Regions from separate parts of the Dorea sp. genome, predicted to be linked through region 1. Evidence: riboswitches for the same ligand, from Rfam matches in the RefSeq annotation. Region 1 holds a riboswitch; the other holds the start of a gene.
What was found. Region 1 has a riboswitch for glycine ahead of ACWJAF_RS11455 (serine hydroxymethyltransferase). Riboswitches for the same ligand answer to the same signal wherever they lie in the genome.
Positions count from the first base shown of each region.

Region 2: it holds a riboswitch for glycine, as region 1 does, so the genes downstream of both, ACWJAF_RS05655 (alanine/glycine:cation symporter family protein) here and ACWJAF_RS11455 (serine hydroxymethyltransferase) in region 1, are expected to answer to the same signal.

Region 1 covers NZ_CDRRQK010000026.1:23,981-31,295, reverse strand. Annotated here, with positions in the region: gene gcvPB (aminomethyl-transferring glycine dehydrogenase subunit GcvPB) at 1-70, opposite strand, end outside; gene gcvPA (aminomethyl-transferring glycine dehydrogenase subunit GcvPA) at 64-1,383, opposite strand; gene gcvH (glycine cleavage system protein GcvH) at 1,417-1,797, opposite strand; gene gcvT (glycine cleavage system aminomethyltransferase GcvT) at 1,835-2,923, opposite strand; gene ACWJAF_RS11455 (serine hydroxymethyltransferase) at 2,936-4,183, opposite strand; glycine riboswitch at 4,286-4,359, opposite strand; gene ACWJAF_RS11450 (glycine/sarcosine/betaine reductase component B subunit) at 4,692-5,945, opposite strand; gene prdB (D-proline reductase (dithiol) protein PrdB) at 6,085-6,810, opposite strand; gene ACWJAF_RS11440 (CBO2463/CBO2479 domain-containing protein) at 6,823-7,263, opposite strand; gene prdA (D-proline reductase (dithiol) proprotein PrdA) at 7,263-7,315, opposite strand, start outside.
Region 2 covers NZ_CDRRQK010000008.1:89,322-96,636, forward strand. Annotated here, with positions in the region: gene ACWJAF_RS05640 (ABC1 kinase family protein) at 1-1,054, opposite strand, end outside; gene ACWJAF_RS05645 (phasin family protein) at 1,069-1,494, opposite strand; gene ACWJAF_RS05650 (diacylglycerol kinase family protein) at 1,515-1,892, opposite strand; gene ACWJAF_RS05655 (alanine/glycine:cation symporter family protein) at 2,170-3,627, opposite strand; glycine riboswitch at 3,632-3,725, opposite strand; gene ACWJAF_RS05660 (DUF3877 family protein) at 3,981-4,514, opposite strand; gene ACWJAF_RS05665 (dihydroorotase) at 4,687-5,952, shown strand; gene ACWJAF_RS05670 (LytR/AlgR family response regulator transcription factor) at 6,099-6,824, opposite strand; gene ACWJAF_RS05675 (hypothetical protein) at 7,074-7,315, opposite strand, start outside.

The DNA of each region.
Region 1 (7,315 bases):
AAATCTCTACATCCGATGCCGGTAACAGATCACATCCTCTTCCCGGTCTGCTTTTTTCAAATACTAACATGCCGGCACCTCCTTTAAGATCCGGATCACCTGATCCATCTCTTCTTTTGTATTAACTTCCGTACAGCACCACAGAATATGATGCTCATCCAGTGGATATCCGCCAAGGATTCCCTTGTCTTCAAGTGCTTTTAATATCTGTTCTGCCGGTATTGCAGATTCTGTCACAAATTCATGGAAGAATTCTGCCTTGTTACAGATCTTATATCCTATTTTTTGCAGCTCTTCTGCAAGGTAATGTGCCTTAGAAGTGCAAAGTACCGCAGCCTGTCTGACACCTTCATTTCCCATTGTTGCAAGATAGACTCCGACTGCCAGTGCACAAAGTGCCTGGTTCGAACAGATATTGCTGGATGCTTTTTCTCTCCGGATATGCTGTTCTCTTGCCTGAAGTGTCAATACATATCCGGTCTTTCCGTTATGATCGACTGTCTCACCGACAATTCTTCCAGGAAGCTTTCTCATCATTGCTTCCTTACTTGCCATGAATCCGAGATAAGGACCTCCGAATCCAAGTGAAAGCCCAAGCGGCTGTCCTTCACCAACTGCCACATCTGCTCCATATTCTGCAGGAGTCTTTATCACTCCAAGTGAAATCGGGTTCACACCCATCACATATTTTGCTCCTGCACCGTGTACGATCTCACCGATCTCTTCTGCATCTTCCAGATTACCGTAATAATTCGGATGCTGGATATATACGCATGCAGTCTGTGCATCGATGTGTTCCTTTAAATATTCTTTATCCGTCAGTCCGTCTTTTTCCGGAATAACTTCCAGTTCCATTCCATTTCCAAAGCAGTAGGTCTCTACCACTTCCAGTACATATGGCGGAACCGTTCCTGATATCAACGCTTTATGTTTCTTTCTTTCCTGACACATTGCAACACCTTCTGCCGCTGCAGTTGCACCGTCATATACAGAGGCATTGGATACATCCATTCCGGTCAGATCACAGATCATCGTCTGATATTCGAAGATTGACTGTAAGATTCCCTGACTGATCTCTGCCTGATATGGCGTATATGCCGTCAGCAGATTTTCTTTAGATGTCACATTTTTTACCATGGCCGGGATAAAATGTCTGTAAGCTCCGGCTCCGCGGAAAATTGTCCGAAACACCTGGTTCTTTTCTGCAATCTGTTCCATCTCGCGCCGTACTTCAAACTCTGTCTTTCCTTTCGGAATATTCAGTTCCCCTTTTAGTTTTACTTCTTCCGGAATATGTGCAAATAAGTCCTCAATGGACGAATAGCCGATTTCCTGAAGCATTTTTTTCCGTTCTTCTAACGTATTCGGTACATAGCTTCCCATCGCTTTTTCACCGCCTTTTTCAATGACTTAGGTTTATTCCTGCTCGCTTTCCACAAATGCTTTGTATTCATCTGCAGTTAAAAGTTCTTCCGTTGCTGATACGTCTTTTACTTTGATAAACCATGCTTTATAGGCATCATCATTGACCAGTTCCGGTGCATCTAAGAGTTCTTCGTTGATCTCTGTTACTTCTCCGGTTACCGGTGAATAGACATCTGACACTGCTTTCACAGATTCTACATCACCGAACACTTCGCCTGCTTCTACGGTATCTCCTACTTCCGGAAGGTTAACAAATACCAGATCTCCGAGTTCTGACTGTGCATAATCTGTCAGTCCTACAACTGCTGTATCTCCGTCTAATGCTATCCATTCGTGTGATTTTGAATATTTTAATTCTTCTTTTAAAATCATGATATTTTTCTCCTTTATATCTTTTTATTATATCTTTTTATTTTTCTCTTTTATAAAACGGAAGTGCAACCACCTCTGCTGCCACTCTTCTTCCTCGCACATCTGCCTCTACTGTATCTCCAATTTCTACAGAATCAGCATCAACGAGTGCCATTGCGATTGGATATCCAAGATACGGACAATGTGTTCCACTTGTTGTATGTCCGATTTTCTTATCGCCTACATATACATCCTGATGTTCACGGATGATTCCTCTTCCTGTTACCTTAAGACCGATTCGTTTGATGGATGGAGTCCCCTTCTCCTCTAAAGCTGATTTCCCAATAAAATCATTTTTCGCCATCTTCACTGCGAACTTCAGTCCGGTCTCAAGCGGAGTGATATCATCGTTCATCTCATGTCCATATAATGGCATTGCTGCCTCCATACGGAGTGTGTCTCTTGCACCCAGTCCGCAAGGAACGAGTCCTTCTTCCTTTCCTGCCTCTAACAATGCATCCCACATCTCTTCTGCTTTCTCACTTGCCAGATACAGTTCTACACCATCTTCACCTGTGTATCCTGTCTTGGAAACGATACATGGGATTCCGGCAACTTCAGCATCAAATACTGCGTGATAATATTTCTCCGGAATATTCTCTTCTGCGGTCAGCTTCTTAAGGATCTCCATTGCTTTCGGTCCCTGCAGTGCAAGCTGTGCATACTCGGATGATACATCTTTAAATGTTACTTCGCCAAACTGATGGCGTAACATCCACTGATAATCTTTGTCTTTATTTGCTGCGTTTACAACGACAAAGTAGTGTTCATCAGATTTCTTATATACGATCAGGTCATCTACTGTCCCACCGTGTTCATTACACATCGGACTGTATCTTGCCTGTCCGTCTACCATATTGGTAAAATCATTCGTCAGGATCTGGTTCAGATTCGCCAGTGCATCTTTCCCTTCACATAATACTTCTCCCATATGTGAGACATCGAAAAGTCCTGCCTGTGTACGTACTGCCATATGTTCTTTGATCACACCTGTTCCATACTGTACCGGAAGAAGATATCCCCCAAATTCTACAATCTTTCCACCGGCTTTAACATGTGCATCATAAAGTGGAGTCTTTAATTCCATTGCTAACACCTCCTAGTTGTAAAGTGGATACTTGCCACAGATTTCATTTACTGCTTCACGGATCTCATCTGCTTTTGTATCAAAATCTGTAACCGTCATCTTGATCAGTTTTGCGATGGTCTTCATATCTTCTTCTTTCAGGCCTCTCGTTGTCACTGCCGGTGTTCCGATACGGATTCCGCTTGTCACAAACGGGCTTGCCGGATCGTTCGGCACTGCATTTTTATTAACTGTGATATAGACTTCATCCAGTCTGTTCTGCAGTTCTTTTCCTGTGATATTCATATTCTGCAGATCCACTAACATCAGATGATTGTCTGTTCCGCCACTTACCAGATTGAATCCTTCGTCGATCATTGCCTGTGCAAGTGCTTTCGCATTTTTGATCACCTGCTGCTGATATTCTTTGAATTCCGGTTTTAAAGCTTCTCCGAAACAGATGGCCTTTGCGGCGATAATATGCATCAGCGGTCCTCCCTGTGTTCCTGGGAAAATGGCTTTGTTGATCGCTTTTGCGTATTTCTCTTTACACATGATCATTCCGCCTCTCGGACCTCTGAGTGTCTTATGTGTAGTTGTGGTTACAACATCTGCATATGGAACCGGACTCTGGTGCAGTCCCGCTGCCACAAGTCCTGCGATGTGTGCCATATCTACAAACAGATATGCTCCGACCTCCTTTGCGATATCTTCAAAGATATCAAACCGGATCTCTCTCGGATATGCGGATGCGCCTGCAACGATCATCTTTGGTTTGCATTCCTGTGCGGTCTTACGGATCTCATCATAATCCAGATATCCGTCGTCGTTCACATTGTATGGTACGAAATGATATAAGATTCCGGATAAATTCACCGGTGAACCATGTGTCAGATGTCCGCCGTGTGCAAGATTCAATCCCATAACCGTGTCACCTGGCTCCAGAAGTGCCTGATACACTGCAGTATTGGCATTGGCTCCTGAATGCGGCTGTACACATGCATGTTCACATCCGAACAGTTCTTTTGCTCTTTCGATTGCCAGATTCTCCAGAATGTCTACATCTTCACATCCGCCGTAATATCTCTTTCCCGGATAACCTTCCGCATATTTATTGGTTGGTACAGTTCCCATTGCCAGCATAACTGCCGGACTTACGATATTTTCGGATGCGATCAGCTCCAGATTTCTTCTCTGTCTGCCAAGCTCTAATGAAAGTGCTTCCCCAACTTCTTTGTCACATTCTGTGATGTAGTTTGTTACATCTTCGATTCTGTTCATTTTTGTTTTACCTCCTTCGGAATCTGCCTGCTTTTCATGCCCATTCCCCATTTTAGGCATCAAAAAAGCAGGCAAAAAATACTTTTTTCTCAAAAGTGTTTTTTGTCTGCCTCTGTCCTTTTACCTGAAAGATTACTTCTTCGGTACAATTCTAATTGTTCTCCAGAGCGTCGTCCGAATTCGTTCCTTTTACCTGAGAGTTTCTGCATGCCCCTTCGGCTCCTATGCCGCATAATATCTTTGCTTCATTCTTCACATCTTGCCTGAATGATATGGTTTATTCCATTTATGCACTTTGTACATAGGCATCTCACAAATTCATCTATCAACTATGCAATTAGCATAACAGGTTGTGTTCTTTAAGTCAACAGTAAATCCATAAGTTAATTATTTATCACACTTTATGTACTTTGCACAGCAATACAATCTTATGAATACCTAATATTTCTCATGCTTTATAAATAAACTCATCTATATGTCATACCAACAACTCCATCACCGCTTACGCTTAGAGCAGGGAATGTATCGCCCCGTCTCTTCCCTGATTCGGTGTGATCACATATGGCACATTCTTGGAATCCATCATATTGTGGCTTCCTAAGAATCCGCCAGGTTCATATGGGAACATTGCCGTGTCATACATATTTCCAAGACCGGATACGATCTTCACCTGTATGATCTTGCATCTTCCAGGCTTTGCCACATCCGTGAATTCCTCTCTTGTATATGGCATGTTCTGAAGGTCTTTCAGTACCTTCCGGATATCCTGTACGATCCGGTCGGCCGCCCGGTGTGCTGCCATAATACCTTCTGCTGTTCTGCCTTCGCCTTCTTCAAAGAGAACATCAATGTGCAGAATATAATCCGAAGATGCCGGTGTTCCCGCACGGTCGAGCACGACCTGGTCATGAAAGATTCCCTCCGATGAGCCAATATTAGACGGCTGGAAACCGCTTTTATCTTCCACTCCGGTGATCATGACCGTTACACCGGATAACAGATGCGTTACACCTTCTCCAAGTTCTCCCCGTACTTTACATGCAATCGGAGAATAATCCAGATTCGAATTGACGAACATATCGCATTCTCCCGGTTTCAGGATTTCAACCTTCATGTCCTTAATTCTGGACTCCTGCATGATCAGGGACTGTTCCATCCCTTTACGGATTGTCAGAACACCCTGTTCAATCTTTGTAGCATCGCCAAATTTTACTTCCCTGATCTGGAATGTTTTCCTTGTAAGTCGTCTGAGCGTTCTCGTCTCTGCTCCTGCGTTCTCATCTCCCGGCACATATTTTCCGGCTTTTCTGAGTTTATTCTTAAGCAGTGCCACTGCTTTCATAGCATCATATTCCGTCAGATTATTATCTCCTACCACACACGACTCATAACCGGATGTATTTTTATTAAAGTCTACTACACAGTCTACATAATTATTCGTACACACCAGTCTTCCCTGCTGCCCGATATAGCTAAGGCCTACACTTGGGATTCCACGGATTCCGAGCTGTTCGATCACATTTACAAAATCCACGTGATGATTGCCCCATCCGTCAATTGCAACAATTGCTCCGTCCGCCCGCATGATCTGTGCCAGATCACCGACTCTTTTTGCTGTATAGATCTTGTCATCACATACTTCCGATACCCCGTCTACGATGATTCCCGTATATTCCAGATCTTCTGCTTTCGTAAGTTCTGCTGTTACCGGACATCTGTAGTGGTGTAATGTTGTCATCTTGATACTTGGTCCTAATCCCATAAAAGTGCCTCCCTTCATACATTTTTGTATAGCGGCAAAGAGGCTATCGTTTCCTGACAGCCTCTTCATTTCTTTTTATCCAAGATGCAACAGAAGTCATTTTCAACTACTCCTGTTGCACTCTCTGTTTACATTTCAATTATACGTTATGACGATATTCGTATGGCAGAATCTTTGTCTGGTTGAAGCTCGGGCAATCACGAACCCATTCCAGAGACTCTTTTAAGATTGCGATCTGCATCGGAACATTGTTTGGTTCACCTGCATTTGATCCGATCGGTACATGAGGTGCTGTAATTCTAGGTGCACCCTGCTGTCTTGCGATCGGAGGAAGTGCAGCGATCACGCAGCAGCTCATTCCTGCTTCTTCACAGCATCTTGTAACGATTGTAGCTGAACGGTGGCAGGTTCCGCATCCACCTGTACACAGAACGATGTCAACACCCTGTTCTTTTAATTTGCGTGCGATTTCAGGACCTGTTTCGCCTCTGAATTTCTCAACGTTTCCACCGCCGCCCATGAATGTATATGTCTCAGCCGGCAGAGATCCGATGAATCCTTCTGCTACCAGTTCATGCAGACGGTCGATTGGGAACATCGCATTTACGTCTTTGTTGATATCAGAGTTATCGAATCCACCGTGTGTAACCATCAGCTGATCAGATGGTGTATCAAATGGAATCGTACGATAAGAGAAGTCTCCGGATGTATTAAATGGAGTCTGGTCTTTCTTATGGATACCACCTGCTGTAATAAATGCAACTTTACACTCGCTTAATGGTTTCTTTAATTCTGTAAATACCGGCTTTGGTGTAACCGGTACGAAGATTTCTGACTGCATACCTTCTTTTACTGTTAATTTCATTGTCTTACCTCCTTAGATTGATTCTATCGGAATATCCTTTTTTCCTATTATCTTCATACAGCTAAAATAGAATTCTACATCCTGTCCTACCTGCATCTCGACCGGTGTAAATGCCCATCTTCTCGGAACATTGATTGTTCCTTTTTCGTTCATAATGGCCACACTGATCGCTGTATCATTAACTTCAATTATCTTGCCACCCAAAAGGCAAGGCTGCGGCTCGTGATCTGTTGTCATATCAGAATCATCGTAATCGTATGGATCTTCTACAATCTGGATATAGCTGAAATAAAACTCAAGATCATGTCCCGGCTCAATCGGGGTATCGCCGATGATAATGCTCTCGGGAACTGTAATTACGCCTAATCTTCCATGTAGATGAATCTTTACCATTCCATCCGATACTTTTTTTACAAGACCGCCCATTTTTACAGGGTTGATAATATAATCCATTAGTGCATTGTTCCGCTTTCTACAAGTTTTGTCTCTGGAAGACCTAATAATT
Region 2 (7,315 bases), on a different contig from region 1:
CTTCAGCAATGTCTATTTCTCCCATATCCAAGGAACCATATTTTGACATCAGTTCACTGATATCTTCGTATAGTATACTTTGATCTGGTTTTTCTTTGAATTCTCCCAATGCCATAACTGCTTCCTGGATCATGCCGATATCATTCTCTGCAATACCGCGGATTGCCTTACCGATCAGTTCTTTGTCCCGTTCCGTCAGTCTTCCCATCATCCCCATATCAATCCATACGATCTTTCCATCCTGAACTTTTACATTTCCCGGATGAGGATCTGCATGGAAGAAACCATCTTCCATGACCTGTTTGATATAGTTATCGATGAGTTTTGCTCCTATTTCTTCCAGATCATACCCATCTGCCAGAAGCTTTTCTTTATCATCGATTGCGGGACCTTCGATATACTCCATAACCAGAACATGCATGGTTGTATATTCCTGATATAATCTTGGTGTTCTTACATACACAATTTCTGCATTCCGTCTGGCGAATTCTTCCATGTTCGATGCTTCTGTGAGAAAATTCATCTCTTCTCTTGTTACATTCCAAAGTTCATCCAGTACCTGGTCAAAATCAGCCATTCCTTTCAAACTGATCGGCGGCATCAGCTTCACTGCTTTCCTAAGAAGCCCGATATCCCTTGCCATAATTTCATAGATGCCTTTTCGCTGGACTTTTATAACAACCTGTTCTCCACTTATCAGTTCTGCACGGTGTACCTGCGCGATGGATGCCGAACCAAGAGGTGTCTCAGAAATGGAAGTAAAAATCTCACTCCACGGACAGCCATATGCCTGTTCGATCACTTCTTTTACTTCTTCGAATCCCATCGGTGTTACTTCGGAACGCAGACGCATCAATTCATCGCAGTACCGTTTGGGCAGGATGTCTGAATGCAGTGACATAATCTGACCAATCTTAATATAAGTAGGCCCCAGATCCTCCAGTATCATCCGGAGTTTCTGAGGCGTAACCCCTCGGGTAATTCCATATTTATGAAGTACGGATGTGATTTCCTTCAACCTGTTACGGTATTCTTTGGATTCTTCCTTACTCATGAACCTGTTCCTCTTTAAATTTCTTCACTCTTAGCTGTTCCGTCATATGCAGCTTCTTCTGTCGTTTCTTCATCAGCAATTTCTTCACCGACAGCTTCTTCTGCATCCTCTACGGTCTCTGCCGCTTCGAATTCTTCCTGCTTTTTCTCCATCTCATCGATTCTCTGTTTCAATAATGCCATCTGTTCCGGAGTCATTTTATCCAGAAGCTCGTCTAGTTCCTCTGGTGTTGATGTCTTTACTTTTACATTCACCTTGTCTTTTACCGTTGATTTGATATTATGCTTTAATTCTTCATTGAGAGCCTTTCCCTGCTCAACGGTCAGTTCTCCTTTTTTCACCATCTCATCCAGGAGTTCTTTAGATTTTTCTCCTGTTACTGCTACTGCTCCGATTCCTGCAAATAATACTTTCTTTAATCCGTTTCCTAATTTTTCCATAGCCATTCTCCTTTCGATGTCTATAAAGGCAGGTTTTCCAAAAGTTTTGGAAGAAATATGATCATTCCTGCAATTGCCGCCATAATTGCTGCAATCAGCACTGCTCCTGCTGCCGCATCTTTTGCAAGCTTTGCGAGTGGCTTTCTTTCTTCTGTGACCAGATCTACCACTGCTTCTACTGCTGTGTTCACAATTTCAAGCGCCATGACAAGCCCAAACAATGTCAGGCAGATACACCATTCCACCGGTGTAATATGAAATACAAATCCTGCAATCACCACACACACCATTGCCGCACAATGAATCTTCATATTCCGTTCTTTTGATACCACTGCAAATATCCCGGCAAATGCATAGCCGAAGCTTTTATACAATGGATCTTTCTTTTGTTTCTTCATCTTTGTACCTGTCCTTTGTTTTCTTACATTTTAGCACATTTCATTTAAATTTACACAAACATTGTGTATTTTTTGTTTTATTTTCAAAATTTTACAAATAAAAAAGCAAACAAAAAGAAGATCAAAGATTTTTTATCCATTCTTTGATCCTCTTTTATCCTATCTTATATCTTCTTATATCTTCAAAAAAACTGTTAGTAGATGCTTCACTATCATTTTACTTCAAGCCAGCCGGGACACTGAAAAATCCACTTTTTCACGTTCCCATGGCTCCCCGTTAAGCGTTCTCTGCCTTAATTCCTTCCACGACCCGCTTATTCTTCTCTTCCACATTCAGTCTTGCTGTAAAATCTTTTGTCTCTTTTACAACTACTTTGCTAAGAGCAAGCAGTGCAACCAAGTTCGGGAATGCCATCAGTGCATTAAAGATATCTGCAATATTCCAAACTGCTGCAACAGTCATATATGGTCCGATAAATACACACAGAATATATAACCAGCGGTATGCTTTTACTGCTTTCATATTCTTGTTAAACAGATATTCCAGGCAGCGTTCTCCGTAATAATCCCATCCGAGAATGGTTGTAAATGCAAAGAATACCAGACAAAGCATCAATGCGAATGACGCTACAACCGGTGGGAACGGAAGTCCCTTCTGGAATGCTGCTGTCGTAATTGCCACACCTTCCAGTCCTGTATTCCATGTTCCTGTAATTACGATAGAAAGTCCTGTCATCGTACAGATTACGATTGTATCAATAAATGTTCCAGTCATTGACACCAGTCCCTGTCTTGCAGGTTCTTTTGTCTGAGCTGCTGCCGCTGCGATTGGAGCACTTCCAAGTCCGGATTCATTGGAGAAGATTCCTCTTGCAATACCTTTTTGCATTGCAACTACCATTGTACCCATCGCTCCACCTGCCAGTGCGCTTCCTGTAAATGCTGATTTTACGATTGTGACAATTGCTCCAGGGATTGCTGTAAGATGTGTCAGCATAATAATAAGCGAAAGAGCTACGTACAATACTGCCATAAATGGAACTACAATCTCAGATACTTTCGCAATTCGTTTGATTCCTCCTAATACGACCAGACCTACACAAGCAGTAAGTACCAGACAGGAAATTACTGTCGCCCATGAATACTCATTGCCAAACAAAGCCACTGTATGTGCCATATCCGGATCAAAAAAGTTACGGACTGCTGATGAAATACCATTTACCTGTGTAAATGTACCAATTCCGAATAATCCTACTCCGGCACCAAAGAATGCAAATATCTTTGCCAGCCATCTAAACTTTACACCCATTCCATTTTCAATATAGTAGAATGGTCCGCCAAGCACATGCCCGTCTTCATCAATTGTACGGTATTTTACAGCCAGAAGACCTTCTGCATATTTGGTTGCCATTCCAAAAAAGGCCGCCATGATCATCCAGAACAATGCTCCAGGACCACCTGCAGAAATTGCAGTCGCCACACCTACAATGTTACCGGTACCGATAGTTGCCGATAATGCAGTACAAAGAGCTCCAAAACTGGTAACTTCTCCATGTCCATCCTCTTCATTTTTCACCATGAATTTTAACGCTTTTCCAAGATGCCTTACTTGAAGAAGGCCCAAGCGTACAGTCAGATACATACCTGTAACCAGAATTAAGATGATCAGCGGAAGTCCCCATACGACTCCGTCAAACCAGGTGATAAAAGTGTCAATACGTCCAAAAATTCCCATAATTCATTCCTCCATCCTTTTGCCTGAGAGATTTGCAGATTTGATTACCTGCTTACACCTTCGGCGCTTTTCATTTCATACGGCTTTCGAGCGTGTCAAAAAATCATTCCCGCACTCTCCTTCGCCTTCTGCTGCCTCTCTTTTTCGAATATTTCCAGCAGTTATGAAAAGACTCTCCTGAGTTTTTATGATAACGTATTCATGCAAAAGCTTTATTACGTCTTTGCTTTAGCACGATACAGTAAAGCTTAGCACGAAACATTTATCCTGACAAGAGTTTTGATAATTAAAAATACAGTTTTTATTTATAACCTGTGATTATAAATAAAAACTGTATTTCTATATCCCCAAATTTAAAATCCGAAATCTGCATAGTCTGCCGGCAGGAATCTGTGGTAAATCATATGACACCCTTCATCTTTAAAGCAGTAATAATACTCATCTTCTGATTCTTCCGGGAATCTTACCCAGAAGTCAAACTCTCCGTTATCCATATCTCCGACTCTGATTCCATCTGATTCTTTCTGGAACATCTTAAGGATATCTTCTTTTTTAATTCCATGATTCATAAGAAGCTCTACAAGTTTCTTAATGAATTCATTCTCTGCTGTATTTTCACGCACATAGACACTTCCCTGCTCCGGAATATGCAGACAAAATCTATCTTTCTTATGTGTTACACGGATATCCCCCAGTTTTTCTTTTACTTCATCCGGAAAATGTTCCAGACGCTTCTGCATCTCTTCTACATTATCATCCGCTTCAAAAAAATGATTCAACGAAATCAGCGGATAATACAGACGGATTTCTTCTTTCCTGAATCCAAGTTTTGCCTGTTCTTCTTTTATAATATCGATTAAATTCTTTTCTAAACGTTCAAATCCCATACTACTATATATTACTCCTTCTATTTTTAAGTTCTGTCTTTTTCTTATATTTGAAATTTCTGCCTGCAAACTATATTGGCTCTTAATTGACAAGCATATTTCTCATACATTATACTACATTTATAACATTTACTGTATTTTAATACCATACATTTAAGGAGGAATTTTTATCATGATCATCAAACATGGACTTGTAATGGACCCGGCATCTGGTCTGTCTGAGCATATGGATATACTGGTAAAAGATGGAAAAATCACCCGGATTGCACCTGACATCACAGACGATTCCGAAGAAATCATAGAAGCAAAAGGACTGGTTGTCGCACCGGGACTGATCGACACCCACATACATTTCCGTGATCCCGGATTCACTTACAAAGAAGACATCCATACCGGTGCAAAAGCATCTGCAAAAGGCGGATTTACAACTGTCATCTGTATGGCAAATACTTCACCAACCGTAGACAATGTCGACACCTTAAAAGATAATCTGGAACGCGCATCCAAAGAAGCTATCCGTATCTATCAGGCTGCCGCCATCTCACATTCTTTAAAAGGACAGGAAGAGGTGGATATGAATGCTTTAAAAGAGGCCGGTGCCTGCGGATTCACTGACGATGGTATTCCCCTTCTGAACGCTGAATTCTGCTACAAAGCAATGGAAGCAGCCAAAGCACTGAATGTACCGATCAGTCTTCATGAAGAAGATCCTGCATTCATCCGCAATAACGGTATCAATCATGGAAAAGTGTCCGATGAACTTGGTATCTATGGTTCGCCTTCGATTGCGGAAGAATCACTGGTTGCAAGAGACTGTCTCCTGGCACTTCGTTCCGGCGCAGATGTTGTGATCCAGCATATCAGCTCCGGTGTATCGGTTGAGCTGGTCCGCACATATAAGAAGCTGGGTGCTAATCTTCATGCAGAAGCTACCCCGCATCACTTCTCCTTAACAGAAGACGCTGTTCTGGAACACGGAACACTCGCCAAGATGAATCCACCGCTTCGTACAGAAAAAGACCGCCAGCAGATCATCGCCGGACTTGCAGACGGAACGATTGACCTCATCGCTACCGACCATGCGCCACACAGCGCCGAAGAAAAATCCAGACCAATCACAGAAGCACCAAGCGGTATCATCGGTCTTGAGACTTCCCTTGCACTTGGTATCACAAACCTTGTAAAACCTGGACACCTGACAATGCTACAGCTTCTGGAAAAGATGACCATCAATCCGGCAAAGCTTTACCATCTTCCTTACGGAACCATCCAGGAAGGTGCTGCTGCGGATTTTGTAGTATTTAACCCGGATGAAACATGGGTTCCTACTGAATATGCTTCCAAATCTTCAAATTCTCCATTTACCGGAAAAGAGCTTACCGGTAAGGTGAAGTATACGATTTGTGGTGGCAAAGTTGTATATTCTGATGCGAATTAAGTCGTATTAATGCTGCCGGCAACTTCATTTTATACATAAAAGGCATTTCTCTTCTTTTTTAGAAAAATGCCTTTTATCTATATATTCATACTCATATGCTTCATTCATGTTTCTCTTTAGCAGTATCACATATAATATCTGTACTGTTATTCAATGTGAAATATTTCCTCCATTACACCATACTGTTTACTAATCTGTTTACGCCGCTCCTGACTAATGCTAAGTCTCTTTCCGTTATCCATAACCACATAATCATATGCCATCACTTCCACATGTCTGTAATTTACCAGAAATGACTGATGTATTCTAAGAAACATCATCTTTCCAGATCGCATTAGCATCTCTACATCTTTTAATTTCCCATAAAATTCGTATTCTTTCTTTTTCGTAACAATATATATCTTTCTCTTCCTGCTTTCAAAGTAAAGAATATCCTTCATAAAGATCTTATAATGTATCCGTTCGTAAGTGTATCTGAAATAGCTATCCCTATCTCCCAGTTCTTTATATGCCTGTAACAGGCATTGTTCCATCAGCTTATCATCTACCGGTTTTATAAGAAATTGAAAAGGGGGTGCCGGAAATACTTGCTGTATGTATGTTATATGACTTGTCACATATATGATCAGTACATTTTTATCTTTTTCTCTGATTTTCTCAGCTACCGTAATACCATCTTCCTGTATCATCTCCGTATCCAGGAAAATGATATCAAAATATGTCCCACTTTCTACATATGTGATAAGTTCTTTGCCACTTAAGAATACTTCTATGTTCATCGGGATAATTTTCTTCTGTGCTATCTTTTCTAATGTCGTCTCTAATCCATCCGTCATTGCCAGCTTCCCGTCACAGATTGCAATATCCAGCATCTTATCCACTCCTTCGTTTGTATTTAAAAGTTTTTTATACCTTAACACAAAGAAAGATTACATATAACCTATTTGTAAAAAATACTGGTGTAATTGTAATTTTTAGTATATATCATCTACTTTTTTAAACAGTAGAACTCTGCAAACCGTACTTAACTATAACCATTCAACTTTACCATCATTAATATTTCTTTTCACACGTCCAATATATTAATCTGTATCAACCTGATATGTTTATACACATTTTTTCTATTTATAATAATATACCATTTTATAATGATATCCACTTGGTTTTTTTGCCCAATATGTACCATAATGTTGTGGATTCTTTACATGTATACTTGTCCATGTTACTTTAAAAGTATATTTGTCATATAATCTATAAGCTTTCAATTCAGCTCTTTTAACTTTTCTGCCATTGTATGTCTTAGGAACTTTTCGTGATCCTGAGTGTCCTATTGTATAACTTGAACTAAACCCGAATCCCAATG